One region of the Modestobacter marinus genome, then DNA from elsewhere that is predicted to be linked to it. Evidence: predicted binding sites of a transcription regulator. Region 1 holds the regulator's gene; each other region holds the start of a gene.

Region 1 (4,989 bases):
ATCGAGGCGCTGCGCGACGTGATCGCCCAGCGGCTGCCGCACCCGCACATCGACGTCGAGGTGCTCGTGCCCTACGACCGGGGTGACCTGGTCGCCCGGGTGCACCGGGACGGCGAGGTCGTCGAGGAGGCGCACGAGGCCACCGGGACCCGGTTGACCGCGCGGGTCGACGCGGGCCTGGCCGCGCAGCTCGAGGGCTTCACGGCCCCGGCCGTCGAGCACTGACGCGCGACCCCGCTGCCGCCGGCGCACACGTGTCACGCCGCGGCAGCGGGGTCGGCGGACCGCCCGGTGGATCACGACCAGGTCACGGCCCCGGTACCGTGACGCGGTGACCAGGGGAGCGGTGGACCGCATGGCGACCGCCGCCGACCGGCCGGTCCCACGGGTGGTGGGCGTGGGCCGGCCGCCGTGGTGGGTCCTGCTCCTCGCCGCCCTGGTCACCGTCGGGGTCACCGTCAACCTGCTGGGCCGCGGGTGGCTGGAGCGGATGGACCTGCGGGTCTCCGAGGTGACCAGCGTCTGGGCGCTGCGGGACTCGTGGGCCTACTGGCCGATCTGGGTGGTCACCCAGCTGGGCGGGCGGGTGACGATCCTCGTCGTGCTGGCCGGCCTGGTCACCTGGCTGGCCGTGCGGGAGCGGACCCTCGTGCCGCTGGTCCGGGTGGTCGTCGCGTTGGCCCTGCTCACCACCGTGGTCTACGCCTTCAAGTGGGGCACCGGCCGCACGGCCCCGGCCTTCCCCGGGTCGTTCTTCCACCAGGACGGGGCCAGCTACCCCTCGGGCCACGTGGCGAACGCCGTCCTGATGTGGGGCGTGGCCCGGTGGCAGGCCGTCGAGTACCGTCTGCCCGCCGGCGTGCAGCGGGCCGCCTGGCTGCTCAGCGTGCTGGGGCCGGTGGCGACGGGAGTGGCCATGGTGGCGCTGGACTTCCACTGGGTCACCGACGCGGTGGTCGGGCTCTCGGTCGGGCTCCTGCTGTTGGGCGTGGTTCACGCACTGGACGCTGCCGTGCTGTCACGCTGGGTCGGTGCCAGAGCCGGCCGATCCGAGGCGTAGCGGCGCCACCCGCCGCAGGACGGCGGCGGGCGCCGCCCTCTGTGCGCCCGCCGGCCTGCTGCTCGCGCTGCTGCCGGCCGGGTCCGCGGCTGCCGACGACGGGGCCGCTCCCTACGGCGAGCCGGTCACCCGGTGCGAGGTCACCGACCCGCGGCTCCCCGAGCTCTCCGGCCTGGCCGGCGCCGGGGACACGATGCTCGCGATGAACGACGGCGGCGACCGCGTCGAGGTGCTGCTGCTCGACGGAGCCTGCGCGGTGGGCGAGGTGCGCTCCGCGGAGGTCGACCCCTACGACCCGGAGGACCTCGCCCTCGCCGTCGACGGCACCCTCTGGGTCGCCGACATCGGCGACAACGCGCAGAGCCGGGAGACGGTGGCGCTGATCGGCCTCCGCCCGGACGGGACCACGGTGCTGACCAGGCTGACCTACCCCGACGGGGCGCACGACGCCGAGGCGCTCCTGCTCGCGCCCGACGGCACCCCGTACCTGGTGACCAAGGAGGTGCTCGGCGCCAGCTCCGTGTACCGCCCCGATGCGCCCCTCGCCGACGGGGCCACCGTGCCGATGAGCCAGGTGGCGACGCTCGGTTTCACGTTGACCGGCACGCCGGGCGGTCCGGTGGGCCGGGCCGGACAGTTGATGGTCACCGGTGGTGCGGTCTCCACGGACGGCTCGCGCATCGCCCTGCGGACCTACACCGACGCCTACGTCTGGCCGCTGAGCGGCTCGGACGTCGCCGGAGCGCTGGCCGGGTCGCCGGTGCGGGTGCCGCTGCCGGAGGCACCCCAGGGGGAGGCCATCACCTTCGCGGCCAACGACCGGGACCTGCTGGTCGCCGGCGAGGGGCTGCCCGCGGTGGTCACCCAGGTGCCCGCCACCGGTGACCTGGCGGGCACCGCCCCGGCGGACCCGGCGGCGGCCACCGAGGACGCGGCCGGGTCGCTGGCGACCGCCGGTGGGGTGGAGCCGCTGACCGCCGGTCTCATCGCCGCCTCCGTGGCCACCGTCCTCGTGTGGCTGGGCGGCAAGCTGCGGCGGCGCCCGGCCTGAGGGCGGGCGCGGTGGCGACCCGGCCGAGGACCTGGCGGCACGCGTCGGCGGCGCCCGACCTGAACGGAGGCCCGGCGCCGCCCGCCCGGGTCAGACCCGGCGGAGCACGGTGACGACCCGGCCGAGGACCGTGGCGTCGTCGCCGGGGATGGGCTCGTAGGCGTCGTTGTGCGGCAGGAGCCACACGTGCCCGTCGCGCCGCTTGTACGTCTTGACCGTCGCCTCGCCGTCGATCATCGCGGCGACGATCTCGCCGTTCTCTGCGGTCGGCTGCTGCCGGACGACGACCCAGTCACCGTCACAGATCGCCGCGTCGACCATCGAGTCACCGGCCACCTTCAGCATGAACAGCGTGCCCTCGCCGACCAGCTCGCGGGGCAGCGGGAAGACGTCCTCGACCGCCTGCTCGGCCAGCACCGGACCGCCGGCCGCGATCCGGCCGACCAGGGGCACGTACGTGGGGCGAGGCGTCGTGGCGTCGTCGACGGCACCGGCCGCGCCCGGACCGGCCGGCCCCTCGGCGGCGGGCTCGCTCGTGCCCGTCGCGGTGGCGTCACCGGGCAGTCGCACGTCGAGCGCACGCGGCCGGTTCGGGTCACGGCGCAACCACCCCTTGCGCTGCAGCACCGACAACTGGTGGGCCACCGACGAGGCCGAGGAGAGGCCGACCGCCTCGCCGATCTCCCGGACGGAGGGCGGGTAGCCGCGGCGCTCGATGGAGTCGCGGATGACCTCGAGCACCCGGCGCTGCCGCTGGGTCAGACCGTCGCCGTCGGCGGACCGGTCGGGGAACTCGCGCACCGCGGCGCCCGCCGCCGTCGGCGCTGCGTCGTCGGCGGGTGTCGTGCTGGACGCGCCACGCCGCGAGGGACTCGTGCCGCCGCGCGCCTTCGGGCCGTCGACCGCCATGTGTCCTCCTCGTCCGGCTGCCTCGGCAGCAGTTCCCGGCGCTCTGCCGCACCGACAGCCGTGTGACCACGGCGAGCCGGGACCGCGGACGCCGCCCTCGATCGCCTCGGAACCGTATCGCCTCCGGGCCCTTCGTTCAAACACGTGTTCGAAGGAGTCGCCGTGTCGGCGTGTTCCTGTCGGAGGTGTGCGGTAGACATCGCGCAGGCGTTCGATTCGAACGCCTGTTCGACCGTCCGGCACCGTGAGACCCCTGGAGCACTCCGATGGCCAGTCCCCAGCCCGAGCTCACCGCTGCGTCTCCCGTCGCGGCGGTCGTCCTCCCGTTCCCGACCGGGCGGACGGTGACGCGTCCGCCCAGGACGGCGGCGCCGGGCCGCGGCGCCGCGCTGCGGCGGGCGCCTCGGCCGGCGGCCCCCGCGGTCGTCCGACCGGGGCCCGGCCGGGTGGGTGGAGGGCGTACGGGCCTCGACGCCCCGACCGGCGGCCGCGGTGTGCGCGGCGGTGGGTGTGCCGGGCTGTCGGTGCGGTCCGGTCGGGTCGCCGCCCGTGGTCGCGACGAGCAGCCGCCCCTGCGTCTCACCCGGCGTGGGCGGCGGGTCGTCGCCGGCCTGTCCATCGCCTTCGGGCTCTCCGTCGCCGCGGCGACGATCGCGGTCGAGGTCGGCGGGGCCGGGGGTGGCCTCGAGCTGGCGGGCTCGACGACGATCGTGGTCCAGGACGGGGACACGCTGTGGTCCATCGCGGGGGAGATCGCGCCCGAGGAGGACCGGCGCGCGGTGGTGGACGCCCTGCTCGACGTGAACGACCTCCCCGGTGTCGACCTCGTCCCCGGCCAGGTGCTCGAGCTCCCGTGAGCCGTCCGCCGGTGGGCGTACCTCCGGTCGGGCGGTGCGCCGAGAGTGTCGGGCGTGCCCTCGCGTCGCGGCCCTGACCTGCCCGATCGGGGCCGGCGAGCCCGGTGTGGGTGGCCGCGGATGGGGCGGGCGGGGTCCTCGGGGCAGATGCGGAAGACGACACGCTCGTCAGGGCTTGCACACCTGTAGGGGTGGTCGTACGGTTCCACCACAACATCTAGTAGTTACAGGGCTGTAAGCCATCCACAGCCGTTCCACACGTTCTCCCCGGCGCATCCACCGGATGTCCCCGGCGCAGTCCACAGCACGGCCTTCGGCGGGGAGCCCGGTCACGGTCTTACGACGCCGTGGGCAGGCCCCGCACGACACCTCGGGGAGGAGGAGATCGACATGCGCTGCCCCTTCTGCCACAACCCCGACAGCCGGGTCATCGACTCCCGGGAGACCGACGAGGGGGCGACCACCCGCCGTCGACGCTCCTGCCCCGGCTGTGGGCGCCGCTTCACCACCGTGGAGGAGGCGGTCCTCGCCGTCGTCAAGCGCAGCGGCGTGAGCGAGCCCTTCACCCGCGGCAAGGTCGTCGCCGGCGTCCGGCGCGCCTGCCAGGGGCGGCCGGTCGACGAGCACCAGCTGGCCCTGCTCGCCCAGCAGGTGGAGGACGCCGTGCGGGCCACCGGCTGCGCCGAGATCCCCAGCCACGAGGTCGGCCTGGCCATCCTCGGCCCGTTGCGCGACCTGGACGAGGTCGCCTACCTGCGTTTCGCCAGCGTCTACCGCAGCTTCTCCTCGGTCGCCGACTTCGAGAAGGAGATCGCCGAGCTCCGCGGTGCACCGGCCCGCAGCGCCGCGAAGCCCTCCGACGCGAAGCCCTCGGACGCGACGCCCTCCGAGGCGCCGCCCGCCGAGCGGGGCCCGGTCGACGGCGACCGGGAGAGCCCCGCGACCGGCACGACCACCCGCCGGCGAGCTGCCGAGCGGCCGCGACCAGTCGACGGCGGCAGCGCCGGCGGCCCGTGAGAACTGTCCGACCCCTCCGCTAGACAGGTCTCGACGAGGAGACCGCACGACCCGGCTCCGGCACCCCGCCGGCTTCCCCAGCCGCTCCGCCAGCA
Region 2 (4,989 bases), on a different contig from region 1:
GGCCGCTGCCCCGGTACTTCGACATCGACGACGGCCTGGACGCGCTGCTCACCTCCCCCGGCTCCGGCGCCGCGCGGGGTGTCCGCTGACCCGCCGTACGCTGGGTCGTCCCCTCCCGCCGGTCCCCGGCCCGACGACCTGCGAGGCAGCAGCGTGTCCCTGAACCACACCGAGCCCACCGACCGGCCCACCGACGCGCCCACCGGCACCGGCACCGAGCGCGTCAAGCGCGGCATGGCCGAGCAGCTGAAGGGCGGCGTCATCATGGACGTCGTCACCCCCGAGCAGGCGAAGATCGCCGAGGACGCCGGCGCGGTCGCGGTGATGGCCCTGGAGCGGGTGCCCGCCGACATCCGCGTCGAGGGCGGCATCGCCCGGATGAGCGACCCGGACATGATCGAGGGCATCATCGGCGCGGTCTCCATCCCGGTGATGGCCAAGGCCCGGATCGGTCACTTCGTCGAGGCCCAGGTGCTGCAGGCCCTCGGTGTCGACTACGTCGACGAGTCCGAGGTGCTGACCCCGGCCGACGAGGCCCACCACATCGTCAAGAGCGCGTTCACCGTGCCCTTCGTCTGCGGCGCCACCGACCTGGGCGAGGCGCTGCGCCGGATCTCCGAGGGCGCGGCGATGATCCGGTCCAAGGGCGAGGCCGGCACCGGCAACGTGGTCGAGGCCACCCGGCACATGCGGTCCATCCGGGCCGGCATCAAGCGGCTGACGACGCTGGACGAGACCGAGCTGTTCGTCGCCGCGAAGGAGCTGCGGGCCCCGTACGACCTGGTGGCCGAGGTCGCCCGCACCGGCGAGCTGCCCGTCGTCCTGTTCACCGCCGGCGGCATCGCCACCCCGGCGGACGCGGCGATGATGATGCAGCTGGGCGCCCAGGGCGTGTTCGTCGGCTCGGGCATCTTCAAGTCCGGTGACCCGGCCCAGCGCGCCGCCGCGATCGTGCAGGCCACCACCTTCTTCGACGACCCGGCCGTGATCGCCAAGGTCTCCCGCGGTCTCGGTGAGCCGATGGTGGGCATCAACGTCTCCACGCTCCCGGAGAGCGAGCGCTACGCCACCCGCGGTTGGTGAGCGACGCGCAGGTAGGAACGTCCCCGGTGGTGGGGGTGCTCGCGCTGCAGGGTGACGTGCGCGAGCACCTGGCCGCGCTGCGGGCAGCCGGTGCCGAGGCCCGGCCGGTGCGGCGGCCCGCCGAGCTGGCCGAGGTCGACGGGCTGGTCGTACCCGGCGGGGAGTCCACCACGATGGCCAAGCTCGCCTCGCGCTTCGGCATGCTGCAGCCGCTCCGGGACGCCGTCCGGGCCGGGCTGCCCGCCTACGGGTCGTGCGCTGGGATGATCATGCTGGCCGACACGGTGCTCGACGCCCCGCCCGACCAGGTCACCATCGGCGGCCTGGACGTGACGGTGCGCCGCAACGCCTTCGGCCGGCAGGTCGACTCGTTCGAGACCGACGTGCGGCTGGCCGGCGTCCCCGGTGCGCCGGTGCACGCGGTGTTCATCCGGGCGCCGTGGGTCGAGCAGGCGGGCCCGGACGTCGAGGTGCTCGGCCGGGTGGAGGGCGGACCGGCCGACGGTAAGATCGTCGCCGTCCGTCAGGGCCGGCTGGTGGCCACCAGCTTCCACCCCGAGCTCACCGGCGACAGCCGGGTGCACGCGCTGTTCGTGGAGCTGGTGCGGGAGGCGACGGCGATGAGGGCACGAGACCATGCGAGCAGTGCCGGCGCCGGAGCGGACGCGGGCAGTGGAGGGAGAACGTCGTGAGCGGGCATTCCAAGTGGGCGACGACCAAGCACAAGAAGGCTGGCATCGATGCCAAGCGCGGCAAGCTCTTCGCCAAGCTGATCAAGAACATCGAGGTCGCAGCGCGCACCGGCGGCGCTGACCTGTCGGGCAACCCGACGCTCTACGACGCCGTCCAGAAGGCGAAGAAGAGCTCGGTGCCCAACGACAACATCGACCGTGCGGTCAAGCGCGGCGGCGGCCTGGAGGCCGGCGGGGTCGACTACCAGAGCATCACCTACGAGGGCTACGCCGCCGGCGGCGTCGCCGTGCTCATCGAGTGCCTCACCGACAACAAGAACCGGTCGGCGATGGAGGTGCGCACGGCGATGACCCGCAACGGCGGGAACATGGCCGACCCGGGGTCGGTCTCCTACCTGTTCTCCCGCAAGGGCGTCGTGGTGGTCCCCGCGACGGGCACCACCGAGGACGACGTGCTGATGGCCGTGCTGGACGCCGGCGCGGAGGAGGTCCGCGACCTGGGTGACACCCTCGAAGTGATCTGCGAGCCCACCGACCTGGTCGCCGTGCGCACCGCCCTGCAGGACGCCGGCATCGACTACGACTCGGCGGACATGGGCTTCCTGCCCAGCGTGCAGGTCGAGCTGGACGCCGACGGGGCCGGCAAGGTCTTCCGGCTCATCGACGCCCTCGAGGACCTGGACGACGTGCAGAACGTGTACGCGAACTACGACGTCTCCGACGAGGTCATGGAGACCATCGACGCTTGAGGCCCCCTCGCAGGGTCCCGGTGCGAGCTCGCGAGTGCTGGGGGGCGAGGGGGTCCTTCCACCGGCTGCCCCCCACGCTTCGCAGGCTCAGCGCGGGCCCCTGCAGCGGGGCCGGTCGGTGACGTCGCGGGGCGTGTCGGAGGGCGACGTCCCCGGGTTCGGCGGTTAGCGTGGTTCGAACACGTGTTCGTCGGCTGGTGGAGGTCCTCATGCGGGTGCTCGGCATCGACCCGGGGCTCACCCGGTGTGGGTGGGGCGTGGTCGAGGGGCGCCCCGGGGCGCGGCCGGAGGCGCTGGGGGTCGGCGTCGTGCGCACCTCGCCCGACCTGGACCTGGAACTGCGTCTGCTGGAGGTGCACACCGCGGTGACCGCACTCCTCCGTGCGCACCGGCCGACCGCCGTGGCGATCGAGCGGGTGTTCACCCAGAACAACAAGGGGACGGCGACGGGCACCGCGCAGGCCGCCGGGGTCGCTGCGCTGGCCGCGGCGCAGGCCGACGTGCCGGTCGCCTGGCACACGCCCAGCGAGGTCAAGGCCGCCATCTCCGGCAACGGCCGCGCGGACAAGGACCAGGTCACCCTGATGGTCACCCGGGTGCTCGGGCTCGCCACCGCCCCCAAGCCCGCGGACGCCGCCGACGCACTCGCGCTGGCCGTCTGCCACGTGTGGCGCGGCCCGGCGCAGCAGCGGCTGCGGGTCGCGGCCCTGGCCGGTGGCATCGGTGCGCCGGTCCGCCCGGCGACCCTGCCGCGCTGGACGGGGGTGTCGGCGCGATGATCGCCTCGGTGAACGGCCGGGTGGCTGCGGTCTCGCCCGACGGCGCGGTCGTCGAGGTCGGTGGCGTGGGCCTGTCCGTGCAGTGCACGCCCGGCACGATCGCCCGGCTGGCGGTGGGGGAGCAGGCCCGGCTGTCGACGAGCCTGGTGGTCCGCGAGGACTCCCTCACCCTCTACGGCTTCGCCGACGACGACGAGCGGCAGCTGTTCGAACTGCTGCAGACCGCCAACGGCGTGGGCCCGCGGCTCGCCCAGGCGGTGCTGGCCATCCACCCGCCGCGCGAGGTGCGCCGCGCGGTGTCGATGGGCGACCTCAAGGCGCTGATGCAGGTCCCCGGCATCGGGAAGAAGGGCGCCGAGCGGCTGGTGCTGGAGCTGCGCGATCGGCTCGGCACGACGGCCTCGGACACCTCGCTGGACGGCCCGCCGGCCCAGGGTCTCGGCGCGGTGACCCCGGTGGCCCCGTGGCGTGACCAGCTCGGCGCGGCGCTGGTCGGGCTGGGCTGGACCAGCCGGGAGGCCGACACCGCGGTCACCGCCCTGGAGCCGGTGGCCGAGGAGCAGCAGCTGGCCGGTGGCGTGCAGGTCGCGGTGCTGCTGCGGCAGGCGCTGCAGATCCTGGGCCGGTCGTGAGCTCCCCGTTCGACCGCGGGCTGTCGGCCGCCGACGCCGGGCCGGGGCGGTTCCCCGACGACGCCGTCGACCCCCGGGCCGGTGAGGAGGAGCGGGTCGTCGAGTCGGCGCTGCGCCCGAACTCGCTGGCCGACTTCATCGGCCAGCCCAAGGTCGCCCGCCAGCTGGACCTCGTGCTCGAGGGCGCCAAGCGCCGTGGCCGGCCACCGGACCACGTGCTGCTGTCCGGCCCGCCCGGGCTCGGCAAGACCAGCCTCGCGCTGATCATCGGCTCCGAGCTGGGCACCGCGGTGAAGATCACCAGCGGGCCCGCCATCGAGCGCTCGGGTGACCTGGCCGCGATGCTGTCCAACCTGGGCCCCGGTGACGTGCTGTTCATCGACGAGATCCACCGGATCGCCCGTCCGGCCGAGGAACTGCTGTACATGGCGATGGAGGACTTCCGGGTCGACGTCGTCGTCGGCAAGGGGCCCGGCGCCACGGCCATCCCGCTGGAGATCCACCCCTTCACCCTGGTCGGGGCCACCACCCGCGCCGGGCTGCTCACCGGGCCGCTGCGCGACCGGTTCGGCTTCGTCGGGCAGATGGAGTTCTACGAGGTCGCCGACCTGCAGCGGGTGCTGGCCCGCAGCGCCGACCTGCTCGGCGTCGAGCTGTCCCCGGAGGGGTCGCTGGAGATCGCCGGGCGCTCCCGAGGCACCCCGCGGATCGCCAACCGGCTGCTGCGCCGGGTGCGGGACTTCGCCGAGGTGCGGGCCGACGGTCGGGTCAGCCTGGAGGTGGCCCGGGCCGCCCTGTCGCTCTACGACGTCGACGACCTCGGCCTGGACCGGCTGGACCGGTCGGTGCTCGACGCGCTGGTGACCAAGTTCGGCGGCGGACCGGTGGGGGTGGCCACCCTCGCGGTGGCCGTGGGGGAGGAGCCGCACACCGTCGAGGAGGTCTGCGAGCCCTTCCTGGTGCGCGCCGGGCTGCTCGCGCGCACGCCCCGGGGCCGGGTCGCGACGGAGGCTGCCTTCCGGCACCTGGGCCACCCGCTGCCCCGCGGTGGCGT
Region 3 (4,989 bases), 2.5 Mb from region 1:
CGTACTTCGCCGGCAAGGCCGGGCAGGTGCTGGTGACCACCGTGGCGCAGCTGGCACTGCTGCTGCCGGTCGCCCGCTTCGGCTACGACGTGCCGCTGCCGGTGGACCTGGGGCACTGGCTGACGTTCGGCTGGGTCGCGGCGCTGGGGGCGCTGTCCGGGACGGTGCTGGGCATCGCGGTCTCCGCGCTGCCGGGAAGCGCAGCCTCGGTGACCACGACGGTCTCGGCGTTCGCGATCGTGCTGCAGTTCTTCTCCGGGGTGTTCTTCGCCTTCTCGGAGCTGCCCGGCTGGATGCAGCAGGTCGCGGCGGTGTTCCCGCTGAAGTGGCTGACCCAGGGGATGCGCTCGGCCTTCCTCCCCGACCAGGCGGCCGCGTTCGAGGTCGCCGGCGGGTGGGAGCACGGCCGGACCGCCCTGGTGCTGGTCGCGTGGGTGATCATCGGCGTCATGGTGTGCGTGCGCACGTTCCGCTGGCGCCGGGGCGAGGGATGACCGTCGGGTCCCGGCTCCGGTCCGCCGTCGTCCCCGCACCCGGTGGGGACGACGGCGGACCGCCGCTGTCCGAGCGGGGGTGGCGGATCACCGTGCTGGTGCTGCACCTGGCCTTCGGGCTGTTCGTCGCGCTGGCGGTGCTCGACACGCTGCTGAGCGACGTCGGCTCCCGCGCGGTGCTGCTCACCGCTCTGGCCGTGCTGGTGCTGGCCTACGCGACGCTCGGCGCGCCCGCGCTCGCCAGCCGCGACCAGCGCCGGGCCACGGCCTACCTGCCGGTGCTCGTCGGGGTGGTGGGGGTGCTCGCCTGGGAGTTCCCCGAGCTGCTGTTCCTGCTCTTCCTCGGCTTCCCGCAGGTCTGGTTCCTCGCGGAGTCCGCGGTCGTGGGGCTGTGCTGGACCGGTGCGCTGACGGTCGCGGCCACCCTGGGGCCGCTGGTGCACTGGTCGGAGGGCACCGAGCCGGCGTCCGGGCCGGGGCAGACCCTGGTCGGGGCGGCGTTCAGCGTGACGATGGGCCTGTGGGTCACCCGCGTGCTGGAGCAGAGCCGCGAGCGGGCCCTGCTGATCCGGGAGCTGGAGGCGACCCGCGCCGAGCTCGCCGAGGCCCACCGGGAGCAGGGCGTCGCGGCGGAGCGGGAGCGCTGGGCCCGCGAGGTGCACGACACCCTCGCGCAGGGGTACACGAGCATCGTCGTCCTGGCCCAGACCGCCGCGGGGCAGCTGCCCGGCGACCCGGGCGCGGCGGGGGAGCGGGTGGCCCTGATCGAGGAGGTCGCCCGGGAGAACCTGGCCGAGGCCCGCGCGATGGTCGCCGCCCTCGCCCCGGTGGCGCTGGACTCCGCGACGCTGGTCGACGCGCTGCAACGGCTCACCGAGCGGTTCGGCCGGGAGACCGGCCTGGCGACCCGGCTGGACACCGCGGCGCTGGAGGACGACGCCGGGCTGACCCGCGCGGAGGAGATCGTGCTGTTGCGCGGGGCGCAGGAGGCGCTGGCCAACGTCCGCCGGCACGCGGCGGCCAGCGCGGTGCTGCTGCGGGTCAGCCGGGTGGGCGCGGGGGAGTCGGCGCAGGTGTCGGTGCACGTCGAGGACGACGGGGTGGGCTTCGACCCGGCGGCGGCCGACGGGGTGGGCCTGGCCGGGCTGCGGGACCGGGCCGAGCAGGTGGGCGGCGGGGTCGAGGTCGTCTCGTCGCCGGGTGCGGGCACCCGGGTGACGGTGCGGGTGCCAGGGCGATGACCGCGGGCACCGGCGAGCGCGGGACGGAGCGGGACGTGACGACGATCGTGGTGGTGGACGACCACCCCGTCGTCCGCGGTGGGCTCGTCGGCTGGCTGACCGCCCAGCCGGACCTGGCGGTCGTGGCGGAGGCCGGCGACGGGCTGGCGGCGCTCGCGGCGGTCGCCGAGCACTCCCCGGACGTCGTCCTGATGGACCTGCGGATGCCCCGGATGGACGGCGTGACGGCCACCGGCCGGATCACCGCCACGCACCCGGGCGTGCGGGTGCTGGTGCTGACCACCTACGACACCGACGCCGACATCGTCCGCGCGGTCGAGGCCGGCGCGACCGGCTACCTGCTCAAGGACACCCCGCTGCCGCAGCTGGCCGACGCGGTGCGGGCGGCGGCCCGGGGGGAGACGGTGCTGGCCCCGCCGGTCGCCGCCAAGCTGGTGTCCCGGATGCGCGCGCCGGCGGTCGAGGCCCCGACCGCCCGGGAGCTGCAGGTGCTGTCCGGGGTGGCACGCGGGCTGACCAACGCCGAGATCGGCCGGGAGCTGTTCATCGGCGAGGCGACGGTGAAGACCCACCTGCTCCGGGTGTTCGCCAAGCTCGGCGTCGACGACCGCACCCGCGCGGTCCTGGTCGCCGTGGAGCGCGGCCTGCTGGCCGGCCCCGGCTCGGCCGGCTGATCGGCGCTGCGGGTCGGGTTCTGGTTCGGCCGGTTGGCCGGCGTTGCGGGTTGGGCGCTGGTTCGGCTGGTTGGCCGGCGCTGCGGATCGGGCTCTGGCTCGGCCGGCTGACCGGCGTTGCGGGCGGGCCCTGGCTCGGCCGGCTGGCCGGGGCCGCGGCGGCCTGTCAAGGGCCCGTGCGCATCTGTGGACGGGCGCCTGACCTGGGGATTCACGTTGTGCGGCCCCCTCTGAGGCGATAAGATTCGTACACACGTTCGAACGGGTCGGGAGGTGTTCGGTGAGCGAGTTGATCTCTGCGCTGGACGCCCTGGCCACCGATGACCTGCATCTCCTGTCCGACGCTGCCGTGCTGGAGCGGACGGCGTTGCTCGTGCAGCTGGGCAATCGTGTTGCGGCGGAGTTGACCCGCACGGTGCGTCAGGCCGACATCGTGCAGGCCGCGGAGCGCGACGGGCTGAAGTCGATGCGGTCCTGGCTGATCGGGCACGCGCGGCTCGCGCCGGCCGAGGCGTCGCGGATCCTGCGGTCGGGTCGGGGCCTGGAGTACTTCCCGGCTCTTGCGGCTGGGTTTGCCGAGGGCTCGGTGACCGCCGAGCAGGTCGACGTGGTGGCCAGGGCGGTCGGCCCGGTCGAGGTCGCCCGCGCCGGGGAGCAGGGCATCGACCTCGGTGCGTTCGATGAGGTGTGGACTCAGGTGGCGATGGCCTCACCGCACCAGTCGCTGGTGGATGCGGTGCAGGCCTTCGAGGACGCCTTGAACCCCGACGGGCCGGAGCCGGACCCGACGGAGGGGCGGCGGCTGACGATCGCCACGCACGCCGACGGTTCGGTGACCGGCCGCTTCGACCTGGACGTGACCGGGGGCGAGAAGGTCAAGGCAGCGATCGAGTCGATCGTGCAGGCCGACCGCCCGCAGGGTGATGAGCGGACCCGGGCGCAGCAGAACGCCGACGCGCTGGTGCAGTTGGCGGACAACCAGCTCGCCGCAGGGAACCTGCCGACCCTGCGGACGGTGAAGCCGCACGTTGTCGTCGGCATCGACATCGAGGACCTGGTCGACCCGGCCACCGGCGCCCGTGCGGGGGAGCTGGGGTTCGGGGCGACGATCTCCGCCGCCCGCGCCCGATATCTGGCCTGTGACGGCAGCATCTCCCGGATCGTGATGGGCCCCGACGGAACTCCGCTCGATCTCGGCCGGGACCACCGGGTGGTCACCCCGGGGCTGCGCAAGGCCGTCGAACGCCGGGACAAGTCCTGCGTGTTCGCCGGCTGTGGTGCACCGACGTGGTGGTGCGACGTGCACCACCTCATCCACTGGGCTCACGGCGGGGACACGGCGCTGAGCAACTCGGCGTTGTTGTGCGAACGCCACCACACCAAGGTCCACCACGGCTTCCGGGTCGAACGAGATCCCGACGGACGATGGCGGACCTGGCGCCCCGACGACACCGAGATCCTCATCGGCCCACCGCTGTAGTCCCCGCGCTGATGCGGCCCGGGGCTCGGGCCACCCTGGGCTCAGGCGACGCAGCGCTGAGACGTCCTTACGGTCAGACGACCCTGCGTTCGGCGGTCAGCTCGCTGGGGGTGTCGCCGGTGTTCACCGTCGCGCTCGGCTCGACCAGCAGCACCTGGGCGCCGTCGGGGCTGTACGGCTGGTGCGGGGTGCCCTTCGGCACGACGTAGAGCTGACCGGGGCCCAGGGTGACGTCGCCGTCGTCCATCCGGATCGTGAGCGAGCCGGAGAGGACGAGGAAGACCTCGTCGGTCTCCGGGTGGCTGTGCCGGGTGAACTCCCCGCGCGTGTGCACCACACGCAGGTCGTAGTCGTTCAGCACGGCGACGGTGCGGGGCGACCACGGCTGGTCGACGGTGGCCAGGACGGCGGCGAGATCCACGGGTTCGGGCATCTGGCCATCCTCGTCCACCGGGGGAGCGCGTCAACGCCCGTAAGCTGGTTCCCCGTGAGTCTCACCATCGGGATCGTCGGCCTGCCCAACGTCGGCAAGTCGACCCTCTTCAACGCCCTGACCAAGAACGACGTGCTCGCCGCGAACTACCCGTTCGCGACGATCGAGCCGAACGTCGGCGTGGTGGGCGTGCCCGACCCGCGGCTGGCGAAGCTCGCCGAGGTCTTCGGCTCGCAGAAGATCATCCCGGCCACCGTGTCCTTCGTGGACATCGCCGGCATCGTGCGCGGCGCCAGCGAGGGGCAGGGCCTGGGCAACAAGTTCCTGGCCAACATCCGCGAGAGCGACGCGATCTGCCAGGTGATCCGGGTGTTCACCGACCCCGACGTGGTGCACGTCGAGGGCAAGGTCTCCCCGGCCGACGACATCGAGACGATCAACACCGAGCTGATCCTCGCCGACATGCAGACGCTGGAGAAGGCGATCCCGCGGCTGGAGAAGGAGTCGCGCAAGGAGAAGGACCGCAAGGTCCTGCACGACGCCGCCGTCGCCGCCCAGGAGGTGCTCAACAGCGGGAAGACGCTCTTCGCCGCCGGTGTCGACGCCGAGCCGCTGCGCGAGCTGACCCTGCTGACGACCAAGCCGTTCCTGTACGTCTTCAACGTCG
Region 4 (4,989 bases), 180 kb from region 1:
CCGACGTCATCGCCCGGACGGTGCCCGGCATCGACGCCATGGTCGTCGGCCACACGCACCGCGACGCCCCGTCCCAGATCGTGGTCAACGAGGTCACCGGCGAGGAGGTGCTGCTCACCCAGCCCTACCGCTGGGGCGGCACGGTCAGCCAGGTCGACTTCGAGCTGACCAAGACCCGCGGCCAGTGGGACGTCACCAATGCCACGGCCACCGCGCTGCGCACCAAGGACTACCCGGAGGACCCCGAGGTCCTCGCCGTCACCGACGAGGCGCACCAGGCGACGGTCGACTACGTCAACCAGGTCGTGGCCACCTCCACCGAGGAGCTGACCACGCTGACCAGCCGGTACGAGGACACGCCGATCCTCGACTTCATCCAGCAGGTGCAGACCGAGACCGTGGACGCCGCGCTCGAGGGCACCGACCGGGCTGACCTGCCGGTGCTGTCGATCGCCGCCCCGTTCAGCCGGGAGGCGGTCTTCCCGCAGGGCGAGGTCACCATCCGGGACATCGCCGGGCTCTACGTCTTCGACAACACCCTCGAGGCGGTCGAGCTCACCGGCGCCCAGGTGCGCGACTACCTGGAGGAGTCGGCGAGCTACTTCACCCAGGTGCCGGCCACCGGCGACGTCGACCCCGAGACGATCACCAACGCCGACGGGACGCCGGACTACAACTACGACGTGCTCTCCGGCGTCGACTACGACCTGGACGTCTCCCGGCAGGTCGGCGAGCGGGTCACCCGGCTGGAGATCGACGGTGAGCCGGTGGCCGACGACGCCCGGTTCGTCGTCGCGGTGAACAACTACCGGCGCTCCGGCGGTGGCGGGTTCCCGCACATCTCCACGGCGCCGGTGGTCTACAACGAGCAGCTGGAGATCCGCCAGCTGCTCATCGAGTGGGCGCAGGAGCGCGGCGTCATCGACCCGGCCGACTTCTACGTGGAGAACTGGCAGCTCGTCCGCGACGGCGAGCCGCTGCTCGGCTGACCCTCCTCGACCGACGAACGCCCCGCTCCCCGGATGGGGGGCGGGGCGTTCTCGTGTTCCCGGCGTGCCGGACGACGTCCGCCCCGCTCCCGCGGACCGGCGCGGGGCGGACGTCGCGAGCGGGTCAGACCAGACGACGCGCGGAGTTGTAGCCCCACATGGAGTCGACGGCGATGGTGCGGACGACGTCCCCTGCGGTCGGCGCGTGCACCATCAGGCCGTTGCCGATGTAGATGCCGACGTGGCCCACCGGGTCGTAGAAGAAGACCAGGTCACCGGGCTGCAGGTCGGCGCGGGCCACGGGCACGCCCATCGTCGACTGCATGCGGGAGGAGTGCGGCAGCGCGATGCCGGCCGCCGCGAAGGAGTACTGCGTCAGCCCCGAGCAGTCGTAGACGTTCGGGCCGGCCCCGGCCCAGACGTAGGGCTTGCCCTGCTGGGCGAGCGCCGTGTCGACGACGATCTGGGCGGCGGCGTTGGGAGCGGCGACCGGGGCCACCGGTGCCGGGGCGGGTGCTGCGATGGGCGCTCCGCCGCCGCCGACCGAGGCCTGGGCGGCCATCGGGGTGAGGGCGACGCCCGCGCTGGCGAACAGCGCGACCAGTGCCCGGCGACCGGAACGGGAGGGACGGCGGGCAGGGGACGTGCGAGTGGTCGTCATGGACGACGGGTTCTCCTTGTTCTCCTCAACCGCCTACCGAGTTAGCTGACGGGTTCGGGCGGGGAACTCGCCCGGCGCTCCGGCACTCGCGTGCCGTCGCGCTTCACCCCAGAACTGCGGTGGGTCCCCGGTCCGGGTGTCCGCGGCGACGTTGCGGCGGTTGCCCGGTTCGGCGGTGCTCGCCGGTGTCACCGTGTGTGGCGACTCAGGGGCCGGCGGGCGCGGTTGACGGTAGGGGCGTCATGGAACTGTCACAAAGTGCTGCGCGTCGGAGTTCCGACACCCCGTGGAGCTGCAACACGCCCGGCCGGGATCGGCGACTCGCCGACGTGACGTCGGGCAACGTCGGAGCGGGGTAGGAGCTCGATCACCGTGATCGGCTGATTCCCGCCGGTGCACCGAATTCCGGCGGTGCGGCGGGTGCGCACGGTGCGTGTCCGCCGCGCTACCACCGGCCGCGGCTGGTGGCGCCTCGCCGGCGGCTGCGGCAGGTGTTCGTCGCTGGCTGGCTTTCACCACGTCCACTCGGAGCGTGGAGCGCGCGTTGCCATGTCCCGCATGGCAGCCGAGCCGCCTGTCGACGGCTCGCTCCGGCCTGGCTGGGCCCTTCCGCCCAACCCGGCGCCGGTGAGGGTGTCGGTACATCGCGTGTGGTCGTTGGGCGTCTGTCGTTGGCCGTCTCGACCTGCTTCAGTCACGTCCACCCGAGGGAGTCAAGAACATCCCAACATCTGTGGACGGGCGCCTGACCTGCGGATTCGCGTTGTGCGGACCCCTCAGAGGCGATAAGATTCGTACACACGTTCGAACGGGTCGGGAGGTGTTCGGTGAGCGAGTTGATCTCCGCGCTGGATGCCCTAGGCGCCGATGACCTGCACGCCCTGACCGACGGCCAGGTGCTGGACCGGACGGCCATGTTGGTGCAGGTGGTGAACCGCGCGTCGGCGGAGTTGACCCGCACCGTGCGGTGTGCGGACGCCACGCAGGCCGCCGAGCACGACGGGCTGAAGTCCATGCGGTCCTGGCTGATCGGGCACGCACGGCTCGCGCCGGCCGAGGCCTCGCGGATCCTGCGATCCGGGCGGGCCCTGGAGCACTTCCCGACGCTGGCGGCCGGGTTCGCCGAGGGTCAGGTGACCCCCGAGCAGGTCGACGTGGTGGCCAAGAAGGTCGGCCCGGTCGAGGCCGCCCGCGCCGGGGAGCAGGGCATCGACCTGGCGGCGTTCGATGAGGTGTGGACTCAGGTGGCGATGGGCTCACCGCACCAGTCGCTGGTCGCCGCGGTGCAGGCCTTCGAGGACGCCTTGGACCCCGACGGGCCGGAGCCAGACCCCACCGAGGAGCGGCGGCTCACGATCGCCACGCACGCCGATGGTTCGATCACCGGCCGGTTCGACCTGGACGCGACCGGCGGGGAGAAGGTCAAGGCCGCGATCGAGTCGATCGTGCAGGCCAACCGCCCGCAGGGTGATGAGCGGACCCGGGCGCAGCAGAACGCCGACGCGCTGGTGCAGTTGGCGGACAACCAGCTCGCCGCGGGGAGCCTGCCCACGCTGCGCACCGTCAAGCCGCACGTCGTGGTCGGCATCGACATCGAGGACCTGGTCGACCCGGCCACCGGCGCCGGGGCGGCGGAGCTGGGGTTCGGGGCGACGATCTCCGCCGCCCGCGCCCGCTACCTGGCGTGTGACGGGAGCATCTCCCGGATCGTGATGGGTCCCGACGGCATCCCGCTGGACCTGGGCCGGGACCACCGGGTGGTCACCCCGGGGCTGCGCAGGGCCGTGGAACGCCGGGACAAGAGCTGCGTGTTCGCCGGCTGTGGTGCACCGACCCACTGGTGCGATGTGCACCACCTGATCCACTGGCTGCACGGCGGTGAGACGTCGTTGAGCAACTCGGCCCTGTTGTGCGAACGGCACCACACCAAGGTCCACCACGGGTTCCGGGTCGAACGAGATCCCGACGGCCGGTGGCGGACCTGGCGTCCCGACGACACCGAGATCCTCATCGGCCCACCGCTGTAGGGCTGTGGGTGTGGCATGCCGCTGGCCCGCCGTCCGACCGACGGAGGGTCCAGCGGGCTGCGCGGGGCTGGGCAGCTGTTGCGCCGACCGGGACGAGAGCTGGAGCAGGGACCGGGGGAGAGCGGGCGGGAGCAGCTGCGGGACGTCGGCCCGGCGCAGCTCGGGGACGAGCGCGCCGGAGCAGCCCTGGTGGGGGCGGAGCAGTGCCAGAGAAGGCGTCCGCGCTTGGGCAGGTCACCCGGCGGCGGGCTGCTCCAGAGCCTCCTGCACCACGGCGCTCGGGGGGACGGGAGGAGTGGCGACCGCGAGCAGGTCCGCATCGCCGTCGGCCACCGCGGTCAGCCACTGGCCGGCGCTCTGCCGGGCGATCCGGCCGGCCCGCACCGCCTGGGCGAGCGCCAGCTCCAGCGGCGGCATCAACACCGGGTGCCGCCGGCGGTGGCCGAAGACGGCGAGCGTCTGCTGGAACAGGTCGTCGCGGGTCATCCCGGCCACCGACCGGCACAGCGCCACCATCGCGTTGCCGATCTCCTCCGGCGGGACGTGCTCCAGCGCCCGGTCGGTGCTCGTCGCCTGCCGCCGGAACGTCGTCCACGTGGCCGGGTCCAGGGGAGTCCGGTCCGTGGTCGGCGGCCACAGGAACTCCGCACCCGGCTCGGGCAGCAGCGCCAGGATCGACTCCATCCGCGCCGCGTTCACCCGCGGCACCCCGAACGCCGCCGCCGTCCGCCGGGCCAGCCGCTCCCGGTGGATCGGACCCTCCGCCCGGATCCCCGCCGCCAGCACCCGCCGCACCAGCCGGGCCGCCTCCGGGTTCGCCAGCTGCCGCAGCATCTGCGGCTCGCCCACCGGCTTCGGCGTCCACGGCCGGAACGGCACCTCACCGGCCAGCAACGCCGGCGTCACCACCGGGTGCGCCGCGCAGCGCACCGGCTCCGCCGTCGACACCTCGTCCTCCACGTCCGGCGCGTCCGGGTCGAAGGGGTCGATCTCCTCCTGCGGCTCGGCGACGTCGGCGACCGGGGCCGGCAGCGGGGGCAGCAGTGGCTCCACTGGAGCAGCACCCGCCACCGCGGCGACCAGTCGGTCGACCACCGCCTCGCACTCGGCCAGCCACTCCGGCAGCCACACCCGCTCCACCGCCGGCCACCCCCGCAGCTCCGCCAGCTCCAGGTACGCCAGCTCCCGGTCCACCGGCGCACGCCCCGCCCAGCCCGGCCCGTCCAGCAGCACCGCCAGCACCGGACGCTCCGGCGCCTCCGGCCGGGCGACGGTCAGGTCGACCCGGAACGGGGAGAGCCCGACGTCGGTG

Evidence for each region. The regulator LexA, encoded in region 1, represses DNA repair genes until DNA is damaged. The targets are predictions, from matches to a motif close to TCGAACANNTGTTCGA.
Region 2: ruvC (crossover junction endodeoxyribonuclease RuvC) is a predicted target of LexA. The motif match lies at 2,700-2,715, and genes of this name have one in related genera.
Region 3: FB380_RS01270 (HNH endonuclease signature motif containing protein) is a predicted target of LexA. The motif match lies at 2,655-2,670, and genes of this name have one in related genera.
Region 4: FB380_RS13805 (HNH endonuclease signature motif containing protein) is a predicted target of LexA. The motif match lies at 2,443-2,458, and genes of this name have one in related genera.

Annotation. Positions count from the first base shown of each region.
Region 1 is NZ_JAAMPA010000001.1:2,742,346-2,747,334, forward strand. It holds gene hflX (GTPase HflX) at 1-225, shown strand, start outside; gene FB380_RS13000 (phosphatase PAP2 family protein) at 332-1,060, shown strand; gene FB380_RS13005 (hypothetical protein) at 1,032-2,111, shown strand; gene lexA (transcriptional repressor LexA) at 2,202-3,020, opposite strand; gene FB380_RS25995 (LysM peptidoglycan-binding domain-containing protein) at 3,545-3,877, shown strand; gene nrdR (transcriptional regulator NrdR) at 4,268-4,894, shown strand.
Region 2 is NZ_JAAMPA010000002.1:832,518-837,506, reverse strand. It holds gene FB380_RS19920 (hypothetical protein) at 1-89, shown strand, start outside; gene pdxS (pyridoxal 5'-phosphate synthase lyase subunit PdxS) at 154-1,083, shown strand; gene pdxT (pyridoxal 5'-phosphate synthase glutaminase subunit PdxT) at 1,080-1,775, shown strand; gene FB380_RS19905 (YebC/PmpR family DNA-binding transcriptional regulator) at 1,772-2,524, shown strand; gene ruvC (crossover junction endodeoxyribonuclease RuvC) at 2,722-3,303, shown strand; gene ruvA (Holliday junction branch migration protein RuvA) at 3,300-3,935, shown strand; gene ruvB (Holliday junction branch migration DNA helicase RuvB) at 3,932-4,989, shown strand, end outside.
Region 3 is NZ_JAAMPA010000001.1:261,248-266,236, reverse strand. It holds gene FB380_RS01285 (ABC transporter permease) at 1-494, shown strand, start outside; gene FB380_RS25190 (sensor histidine kinase) at 491-1,735, shown strand; gene FB380_RS01275 (response regulator) at 1,732-2,409, shown strand; gene FB380_RS01270 (HNH endonuclease signature motif containing protein) at 2,690-3,889, shown strand; gene FB380_RS01265 (cupin domain-containing protein) at 3,963-4,322, opposite strand; gene ychF (redox-regulated ATPase YchF) at 4,377-4,989, shown strand, end outside.
Region 4 is NZ_JAAMPA010000001.1:2,919,495-2,924,483, forward strand. It holds gene FB380_RS13795 (bifunctional metallophosphatase/5'-nucleotidase) at 1-989, shown strand, start outside; gene FB380_RS13800 (C40 family peptidase) at 1,114-1,650, opposite strand; cyclic di-AMP (ydaO/yuaA leader) riboswitch at 1,667-1,819, opposite strand; gene FB380_RS13805 (HNH endonuclease signature motif containing protein) at 2,478-3,677, shown strand; gene FB380_RS13810 (DUF3320 domain-containing protein) at 3,912-4,989, opposite strand, start outside.